3 regions of the Streptomyces sp. NPDC048257 genome follow, and region 3 is predicted to be linked to each of the others. Evidence: riboswitches for the same ligand, from Rfam matches in the RefSeq annotation. Region 3 holds a riboswitch; each other region holds the start of a gene.

What was found. A riboswitch is a leader RNA that binds a small molecule or an ion and turns the genes downstream of it on or off. The one in region 3 is predicted to bind cobalamin.
Region 1: another riboswitch for cobalamin. It lies ahead of ACGFZK_RS01685 (ABC transporter substrate-binding protein); the one in region 3 lies ahead of ACGFZK_RS12240 (ribonucleoside-diphosphate reductase subunit alpha).
Region 2: another riboswitch for cobalamin. It lies ahead of metE (5-methyltetrahydropteroyltriglutamate--homocysteine S-methyltransferase); the one in region 3 lies ahead of ACGFZK_RS12240 (ribonucleoside-diphosphate reductase subunit alpha).

Annotation. Positions count from the first base shown of each region.
Region 1 is NZ_JBICZI010000001.1:345,294-348,456, forward strand. Features, by position in the region: gene ACGFZK_RS01680 (FecCD family ABC transporter permease) at 1-517, opposite strand, end outside; gene ACGFZK_RS01685 (ABC transporter substrate-binding protein) at 514-1,512, opposite strand; cobalamin riboswitch at 1,559-1,700, opposite strand; gene ACGFZK_RS01690 (tRNA(His) guanylyltransferase Thg1 family protein) at 1,780-2,562, shown strand; tRNA gene ACGFZK_RS01695 (tRNA-Trp) at 2,624-2,697, opposite strand; gene ACGFZK_RS01700 (ankyrin repeat domain-containing protein) at 2,744-3,163, opposite strand, start outside.
Region 2 is NZ_JBICZI010000001.1:754,374-757,536, reverse strand. Features, by position in the region: gene aceB (malate synthase A) at 1-799, shown strand, start outside; gene ACGFZK_RS03535 (3-hydroxybutyryl-CoA dehydrogenase) at 796-1,680, shown strand; cobalamin riboswitch at 1,879-2,030, shown strand; gene metE (5-methyltetrahydropteroyltriglutamate--homocysteine S-methyltransferase) at 2,226-3,163, shown strand, end outside.
Region 3 is NZ_JBICZI010000004.1:363,071-366,233, forward strand. Features, by position in the region: gene ACGFZK_RS12225 (carbon starvation CstA family protein) at 1-673, shown strand, start outside; gene ACGFZK_RS12230 (YbdD/YjiX family protein) at 673-879, shown strand; gene ACGFZK_RS12235 (GNAT family N-acetyltransferase) at 949-1,446, shown strand; cobalamin riboswitch at 1,488-1,620, shown strand; gene ACGFZK_RS12240 (ribonucleoside-diphosphate reductase subunit alpha) at 1,763-3,163, shown strand, end outside.

The DNA.
Region 1 (3,163 bases), on a different contig from region 3:
CGAGGACGAGGCTGGTGAGGGCGGACAGGATGTACTGGACGGCGACGCCGGCCAGGGTGAGCCGGCCGGTGGTCATGGTTCCGCCGCGCCGGGCCATCGCGTAGACGGCGACGAGCGCGGCCATGGATCCGGCGAAGGCGGCCAGCGGCAGGCCCATGCCGAAGGCGAAGGCGCCCGTACCGAAGACGATCACGAGGACGGCTCCGGCCGAGGCTCCGGAGGAGGCGCCGAGCAGGAAGGGGTCCGCGAGTTCGTTGCGCACGAGGGCCTGCAGCACGGCGCCCGCGACCGCGAGCCCGGCGCCGACGACGGCCCCGAGCAGGACGCGCGGGAGCCGGACGTCCCAGACGATGGCAGCGAAGGCTCCGGTGCGCTGTTCTCCCGAGAGGCCACCGAGGACGATGTCGAGTACGCGGCCGGGTTCGATCCGGACGGCCCCCAGCGCCAGGCCCGCGACCGCCGAGGCGACGAGCGCGGCGGCCAGGACGAGGAGGACGGCGGCGGTGCGCAGCCTCATGGGGTGGCGGGGTGGAGCCGGCCCCCCAGGGACTCGACGGCGTCGGCGACGCGCACGCCGAGGACGGCCGAGGAGAGCGGCAGTACGACGAACCGCCGGTTCTTGACGGCGGGAACCCCGGCGAGGGCCGGGTCGTTCAGCAGGCGCTGCTTCTTGGCTTCGACGGTGGTGCCGCCGTAGTCGTAGATGAGGACGACCTCGGGCCGGCGCTCGATGACCTGCTCCCACGACACGTCGCCGAAGGTGTCGTCGAGGTCGGCGAAGACGTTCGTGCCGCCGGAGAGGGAGACGATCTCGTTGCCGATGCCGTTGCCCCCGGAGGTGGCGGCCGAGGCCTCGCCGGAGTCGTAGACGAAGACGGACGGCCGCGGCCGGTCCTTGACCCGGGCGGTCACGGCGTCGATGCGGCGCTGCTCGTCCTCGATGAGCTTCGTGCCGCGCTCGGGCACGCCGAAGGTCCGCGCGACCTCGGTGATCTCGGTCTTCAGCTGGTCGAGGCCGACCTTGCCCTCGGTGCAGTACTCCACGTTGAGGCGGGAGTCGATACCGGACTTGGCGAGTCCCTCGCGGTCACGGCCCTGCGCCTTGTCGAAGGCGCTGGCGTACCCGCCGTAGACGAAGTCGGGGTCGGCGCCGAGCAGGATCTCCTTCGAGGGATACTCCTCGGCCAGCACCTTGATCTTGTCGTAGGCGGGCCGGTACCCGGGAAGGACGGCGTCGTCGAGGTAGGCGGATCCGGCGATCCGGTCGCCCAGCCCGAGCGCGAGCAGCAGCTCGGTGGCGTGCTGGTTCATGGTGACCGCGCGCCGGGGCGGGGCCTGATAGGTGCTGCTCACACCGCAGTTGGTGAGGGTGTACGGAAAACCGGGCGCGGCGGCGGGCTGCCCCGCGGCCTTGTCCTGCTGCGGCCCGGGGGAACCGGCGCACGCGGCGAGGGGTATCAGGAGTGCGACGGGTATGAGCGCGCACAGGACGGAGCGGGGACGCGACGGCATGACGGGGCCTCTCCGGGGGATCCGCGTCCCCTGGTCGACGTGAAACTGCGAGCAGAGGCGGTGCGTCAGTGTCTGACTCCCGGTCACCCCACGCGGGGACGACCGGTCACAGTGGCGGGACCGCACCGGAATCGCACCGGTTTCCTGTCCTGCACCGCCTGGGTGACAACGCCAGTCTGCCAGAAATCGCGCAGGTCCCCGGCCCTGGACGTGTGACGATGCTCCGGTCGGCACGAAGGCGGCGGGGCGTCCAGGGAGGGACACACCATGTCAGACAGCACCCCACTGGGTGATCGGATGAAGCGGTACGAGGCGGTGCACCGTGCGGTCCTGCCGCGCCGTACCTACACGCTGATGCGGGTGGACGGCCGCGCCTTCCACACCTATATGCGGGGTGCGGCCCGGCCGTTCGACGAGTCCTTCATGGCCGACATGGACGCCGTCGCCGAGGCGCTGTGTGCGGAGATCGCCGGGGCGCAGTTCTCGTACACCCAGTCCGACGAGATCAGCATCCTGTACACCGACTTCGAGAGCCCGGGCACCGAGCCGTGGTTCGGCGGGGTGGTCGCCAAGCAGCTGTCCGTCGCCGCGTCGCTGGCCACGGCCGTCCTGAACGAGCGGCGTCCGGGCAGACGCGCCCTGTTCGACGCCCGCCTGTTCACGCTCTCCGACCCGACCGAGGTGGCCAACTACTTCCTGTGGCGGCAGCGGGACGCCGTCCGCAACAGCATCAGCATGGCCGCGCAGGCGCACTTCTCCCACAAGCGGCTGCACGGTGTCTCCACCGGCGGCATGCAGGAACTGCTGTGGTCGCAGGCCGGGGTCAACTGGAACGACTACCCCGACGGCTGCAAGCGGGGACGGGTCGCGGTACGCCTGACCGGCGAACGGGAGACGGCCTACGTCGACCGGCGGACCGGAGAGGAACGGACCACCACGGCGGTCCGCTCGTGGTGGGAGACCTCGCCCGCGCCGCGCTTCACCACGAGCGCCGGGGGCTGGCTGGCCGGCGCGATCCCGCTGATGCCGAGCTTCACCCCGGTCGGCTGACCGGCGGCGACACGGCAACGCCCGGCTGTGGGAGAGAAACCCTCAGCCGGGCGCATTCCTGCAGGGGTGGCAGGACTCGAACCTGCGACCATCGGTTTTGGAGACCGGTGCTCTGGCCAGCTGAGCTACACCCCTTCGGCGGGTCCAACGATGGCACGGCCGGATCCGGAGATCCACTGCTTTAACTCGTCTGGCGGGGTGCGAGTTGGTCGCCCGTGTGGGCGCCGGAGCTCCTCAACCAGGCGATCAGTTCGGCGTTGGCGCCGATGAGAGCGATGTCGAGCGGGGTGAGCCGGTCGTAGCCGATCCAGTCGATGTCCGCTCCGCGAGACAGCAGGTACCGAGCGGTGGACAGCCGGCCTCCGTGGCAGGCCTGCCAGAAGGCACGGGTGACGTCCTCCGCGCAGGAGCCGGAACCGGAGCCGGGGCCAGAGCCGGAGCCGGCCGCCAGGAACTCTTCGACCCTGTCGAGCAGGCCGAGGGCGGCAGCCTCCTGCAGACCGGGCCGCGAGCCGAGTTCGAGCAGCCGGCGCGCCGCCCGCCACTGCCCGAACCCGCAGGCGTCGGCGAGCGGGGTCCCGCCGCCGAGCACCGCACCCGG
Region 2 (3,163 bases), on a different contig from region 3:
ACACAGCGCCGGTCTGAATGCCGGCCGCTGGGACTACCTCTTCAGCCTCATCAAGACCTTCGGGCACCGCACCGACTTCCAGCTGCCCGACCGGGCCGCCGTCACGATGACCGCCCCCTTCATGCGCTCCTACACCGAACTCCTCGTCCGCACCTGCCACCGACGGGGCGCTCATGCCATCGGCGGCATGGCCGCCCACGTTCCGAGCAAGGACCCGGACACGAACGTCGCCGCGTTCGCGAAGGTCCGCCTCGACAAGGAGAGGGAGGCCGAGGACGGCTTCGACGGCTCCTGGGTCGCCCATCCCGGACTCGTCCCCGTCTGCCGCGAGGTCTTCGACGGCGTCCTCGGGTCCCGGCCCAACCAGCTCGAGCGCACCCGAGAAGACGTCGAGGTCACGGCCGCCGACCTGCTGTCCGTCCGCAGGATCGCCGCTCCGCCGACCTCCGAGGGAATCCGCTCCAACGTGGCCGTGGCCGTGCGCTACTTGGACGCCTGGCTGCGCGGCAGCGGCGCCGTCGCCCTGAACGGCCTGATGGAGGACGCCGCCACCGCCGAGATCGCCCGCGTTCAGATCTGGCAGTGGCTCCGCCACGACCGGGTGGATCGGGGGACGGTCACCGACCTCCTCGACGCCGAATGCGCGGCCCTGGAGGCCGAGGACCCGCAGGCGCTGGTCCTCGAAGCCCGCGAGGTCTTCGTCGACACCGCGCTCTCGGTGCACCTCCCGCCGTTCTTCACGCCCGAGGCCTACAGCCGCCACCTGGTCCGCCGCGCCCCCGCGCAGGTGAACGCGTGAACCCCGTTGCGCAGCCGGGCCGGATCCGGCGCGTCGGAGTCGTCGGAGGAGGCCAGATGGGCGCCGGCATCGCCGAGGTGTGCGCCCGCGCCGGACTCGACACCGTCGTCGCCGAAGCGGATGCCACCGCGGCCCGCGCCGCTGGGCAGCGGGTGGCCGTCTCCCTGGAACGCGCCGTCCAGCGCGGCAAGCTCGACCGGCTCTCCGCCGAGGACGCCCTGGCCCGGCTCGTTTTGACCGGAGACCTGGAGGACCTCGGCGATCGGCAGCTCGTCATCGAGGCCGTCACCGAGAACCCCGAGGCCAAGACGGAGATCTTCACGGCCCTCGACAAGATCGTCGCGGACCCGGACGCGATCCTCGCCACGAACACCTCGGCCATCCCGATCATGCGGCTGGGCATGGCCACCGGGCGTGCGGACAGGGTGGTGGGCCTGCACTTCTTCAACCCCGTCCCCGTGCTGCCGCTGGTCGAGGTGGTCTCTTCCCTGCACACGTCGGCGGACACCCTCGCCGCAGTCGAAGCCTTCGCCCGTGATGCTCTGGGGAAGACCACGGTCCGATCCCAGGACCGGGCGGGTTTCGTCGTCAACGCGCTGCTGATCCCCTACCTCCTCTCGGCCATTCGCATGGCCGAGTCCGGGTTCGCGAGCGCCGCCGACGTGGACGCCGGCATGGAGCTGGGCTGCGCCCACCCGATGGGACCGCTCAAGCTCGCCGACCTGATCGGGCTCGACACGGTCGCGGCGATCGCCGATTCCCTCTACGAGGAGTTCAAGGAACCGCTCTACGCCCCGCCCCCGCTGCTCCAGCGGATGGTGCAGGCGGGGCTGCTGGGACGCAAGAGCGGCCGCGGGTTCCACACATACGGCCGGGGCTGAGGGTCCCGGCAGGTCTCCGGGCTGAGGGTGCGCCGGAGGCACGCATGACGGCGGGGGTGCGGCGAGTGGTGTCGCCGCACCCCCGCCATGTCTCATTTCACCGTCCGCTATCTGGATGACTCTGTCCATTCTCCAGTTCGGCGCCCTAGGGTGGACCCCGCAGCTGGTTCGCCCCCGTCCGCCAGGCGGGATGCGTCGTAAGAGGGAACCCGGTGGGAATCCGGGACTGCCCCGCAGCGGTGAGCGGGAACGACCGCCGTCATACGCACTGGGACCGGAACCGGTCCTGGGAAGCGACGGCCAGTAGGTGTCTGCCCGAGTGGCCGGCGTGCCCGCGAGTCCGAAGACCTGCCCGTTGCCCGTGCGCGGACGATTCCGTGTGCGGTTTCCCGGTGACCTCGTGGGCGGGTCGGCGTGCTTCAGGCGGATCCTCCCCGTCGCGTACCCAGCTGTACGTGACCCCGGCGGTCCGCCCGTTCCGGCACCCCCCTCGCGCCCTCGGCCCCCACCGGGTCCATGGAGACACGCTCGCGAAGGAGAGTTCCGTGACCACCGAGTCCGCAGCCGCGGCAGTACAGGCCACCGTGTACGGATACCCCCGCCAGGGCCAGAACCGCGAACTGAAGAAGGCCGTCGAGGGCTACTGGAAGGGCCGCGTCACCGCCGACGCCCTCCGGGAGACCGCCCGCGACCTGCGCCGCACCAACTGGGCCCAGCTCACCGAGGCAGGCATCAGCGAGGTTCCGACCGGCGACTTCTCGTTCTACGACCATGTCCTGGACACCACGGTCATGGTCGGCGCGATCCCCGGCCGCCACCGGGCCGCCGTCGACGCGGACGCCCTGGACGGGTACTTCGCGATGGCGCGCGGCACCCAGGACGTCGCGCCGCTGGAGATGACCAAGTGGTTCGACACCAACTACCACTACCTGGTCCCCGAACTCGGGCCTGACACCGTCTTCACGGCCGACCCCGCCAAACAGGTCGCCGAGCTGAAGGAGGCCCTGACCCTCGGCCACCCCGCCCGCCCCGTCCTCGTCGGCCCGGTGACGTACCTCCTCCTTGCCAAGCCGGCGCCCGGCGTTGCCGCCGACTTCGAGCCGATCACGCTCCTGGACCGGCTGCTGCCCGTCTACGCCCAGGTGCTGGCCGAGCTGCGCGCGGCCGGCGCCGAGTGGGTCCAGCTCGACGAGCCGGCCCTGGTCCAGGACCGCACCCCCGCCGAACTGGGCGTCGCCGCCCGCACCTACCGGGAGCTCGGCGCGCTGACCGAGCGCCCCAAGCTGCTCGTGGCCTCGTACTTCGACCGCCTCGGCGAGGCCCTGCCCGTCCTGGCGAAGGCGCCCGTGGAGGGCCTCGCCCTCGACTTCACCGACCGCGCCGCCGCCAACCTCGCCGACCTCGCCGCAGTTGGCGGCCTGCCCGGCAAGCGGCTGGTCGCGGGCGTGGTCAACGGCCGCAACATCTGGATCAACGACTACCA
Region 3 (3,163 bases):
CACCCTCGGCAACGTGCACAAGTCCTTCAAGGACGTCAGCTGGAAGCCCGGCGTGTGGTTCGCGAGCGCGATCGTCGTCGGCGGCTGGGGCTACTTCCTGTGGGTCGGCATCAAGGACCCGCTGGGCGGCATCAACCAGCTCTTCCCGCTCTTCGGCATCGCCAACCAGCTGCTCGCCGCGGTCGCGCTGGCCGTCTGCACCACGCTGCTGATCAAGTCCGGACGGCTCAAATGGGCCTGGGTGACGGGCGTTCCGCTGGTCTGGGACGCCACGGTGACCCTCACCGCGAGCTACCAGAAGATCTTCTCGGAGGACGTGAAGGTCGGCTTCTTCGCCCAGCGCGACAAGTACCAGGCCGGAATCGACGCCGACAAGGTGCTGGCGCCGGCCAAGAACATGGACGACATGCACACCGTGGTCACCAACGCCACGGTCGACGGCGTGCTGTGCGCCTTCTTCGCCGTCCTGATCATCGTGGTCCTCGCGGACGCGGCCCGGACCTGCCTCAAGGCCGTCCGCCACCCGGAGTCGGCGACCCTCTCCGAGGTCCCCTGGACCGAGTCGAAGATCGTCGCCCCCGCCGGGCTCATCGCGACCGCCGAGGAGCGGGCGGAGCTCGCCGCGGCGGGCCCGGATGCGGCCGGCGGACACGTCAAGGAGCCGGTGGCCTGATGAGCCGCCCGGCACGGCTGCGCAGCGCGCTGGCGAAGGCCCGGTTCTACGTACGGGAGTTCTCGGGGGAGGCGGCGTACGACCGGTACGTCGCCCACGCCCGCTCCCACGACCCGGACGCGGAGGTCCTCACCCGCCGCGCCTTCGAACGCGCCCGTACGGACGCCCGCGAGGCGGACCCCCGCGACGGCTTCCGCTGCTGCTGAACCGCACCCCGAAGGGCCCCGCCGAAATGCGGCGGGGCCCTTCCGCGCGGCTCCGGCACACTCGACGGCATGGACATCACGATCAGGCCGGTACAGGCCGCCGAGTACACGGATCTGGGTGAGATCACGGCCCGGGCCTACCTCGCCGACGGGCACCTGGACTTCAACGAGGACGACGCGTACCTGAACGTGCTGCGCGACGTGGCCGGCCGCGCCGCCGCAGCAGAGGTGCTCGTCGCCGTACGGGACGAACGGCTGCTGGGCGGTGTGACCTTCGCCGCCCCGGGCAGCCCGCTCGCCGACATCGCCACGCCCGGCGAGGCCGAGTTCCGGATGCTCGCGGTGGCCCACGAGGCGCGCGGCCAGGGCGCCGGCGAGGCACTGGTGCGGGCGTGCCTCGATCGGGCGCGGGCCATCGAGGGCGTGGGCGCGGTGGTGCTCTCCACCCAGAGCAGCATGGCCGGAGCCCATCGCATCTACGGGCGACTGGGCTTCGTACGGACTCCGGAGCGGGACTGGGCGCCGATCGAGGGCCTGAAACTCCTCACGTACCGGCTCAAGCTGTAGCCACGCCGACACTACATGTGGGGGCTACCGCATAGGGCCGCCCCCACATGTATGCTCATGGCTGCTGTCGCCGCAGGGGAATCCGGTGCGAATCCGGAACTGTCCCGCAACGGTATGAAGTGTCCGGCTACCGGACGCCAAGTCCGAGGACCTGCCGACAGCGCGCCCGGGTCGACCGAACCGGGTGCCGATTCGTCCGGGCCTCGCGGTTGGGCCGGTGGACGCCATGCGGGGTACGCGTTCTCGTCGCGCCCGCATGCGCCCGCCCGCGCCCCGCTCCGCCGATGACCGGGCCGAGCGAGGGAGAGCTTCCGCCGTGACCATCGCGCCTTCCGCACCGCGCGCCGAGTCCACTTCTGGCGACAACACCGAGGGCCCGGGGGCCACGCTGCTGCGTACCCTCACCGGACTGACGGCGGACCTCCCCGACACCGACCCCGGCCGGGTCGCGGCCTCGGCGCTGCGCGGCCGCAGCTCCGCCGCCGACGACGCCGAACTGCGCGGGCTGGCCACGGAGGCCGCCGCCGGTCTGATCTCCGAGGACCCGGCCTACTCCCGGCTCGCCGCCCGCCTGCTGACGCTGGCCGTGCGCGACGAGGCCGCGAGCCAGGGCTCCACCTCCTTCTCGGCCTCCGTCGAGGTCGGCCACCGCGAGGGCCTCATCGCCGACCGCACGGCCGAGTTCGTACGCACCCACGCGAGCCGCCTGGACTCGCTCGTCGAGCTCACCCTCGCCGAGGGCGCCGACGACCGCTTCGGCTTCTTCGGCCTGCGCACCCTGCACAGCCGCTACCTGCTGCGCCACCCGATCACCCGTCAGGTCATCGAGACCCCGCAGTACTTCATGCTGCGCGTGGCCTGCGGTCTCGCCGCGGACGAGAGCGTGCAGGCCGTGGAGGAGGTGGCCTCGCTGTACCGGCTGATGAGCCGCCTGGACTACCTGCCGTCCTCCCCCACGCTCTTCAACTCCGGCACGCGGCACCCGCAGATGTCCTCCTGCTACCTGCTGGACTCCCCGCTGGACGAGCTCGACTCGATCTACGACCGCTACCACCAGGTCGCCCGGCTCTCCAAGCACGCCGGTGGCATCGGCCTGTCGTACTCCCGCATCCGCGCCCGCGGTTCGCTGATCCGCGGCACCAACGGCCACTCCAACGGCATCGTGCCGTTCCTGAAGACCCTCGACGCCTCCGTCGCCGCCGTGAACCAGGGCGGCCGCCGCAAGGGCGCCGCCGCCGTCTACCTGGAAACCTGGCACGCGGACATCGAGGAGTTCCTGGAGCTCCGCGACAACACCGGTGAGGACCAGCGCCGTACGCACAACCTGAACCTCGCGCACTGGGTGCCGGACGAGTTCATGCGCCGTGTGAACGCCGACGCCGACTGGTCGCTGTTCTCCCCGGCCGACGTGCCCGAGCTGGTCGACCTGTGGGGCGACGAGTTCGACGCCGCCTACCGCCAGGCCGAGGCGGCCGGCCTGGCCCGCAAGACCATGCCCGCCCGCGACCTGTACGGCCGGATGATGCGCACCCTCGCGCAGACCGGCCAGGGCTGGATGACCTTCAAGGACGCCTCCAACCGCACGGCGAACCAGACCGCCGAGCCGGGCACCGTCGTGCACTCCTCGAACCTGTGCACCGAGATCATCGAGGTCACCAACGACGGCGAGACGGCCGTCTGCAACCTCGGCTCGGTCAACCTCGGCGCGTTCGTGCTC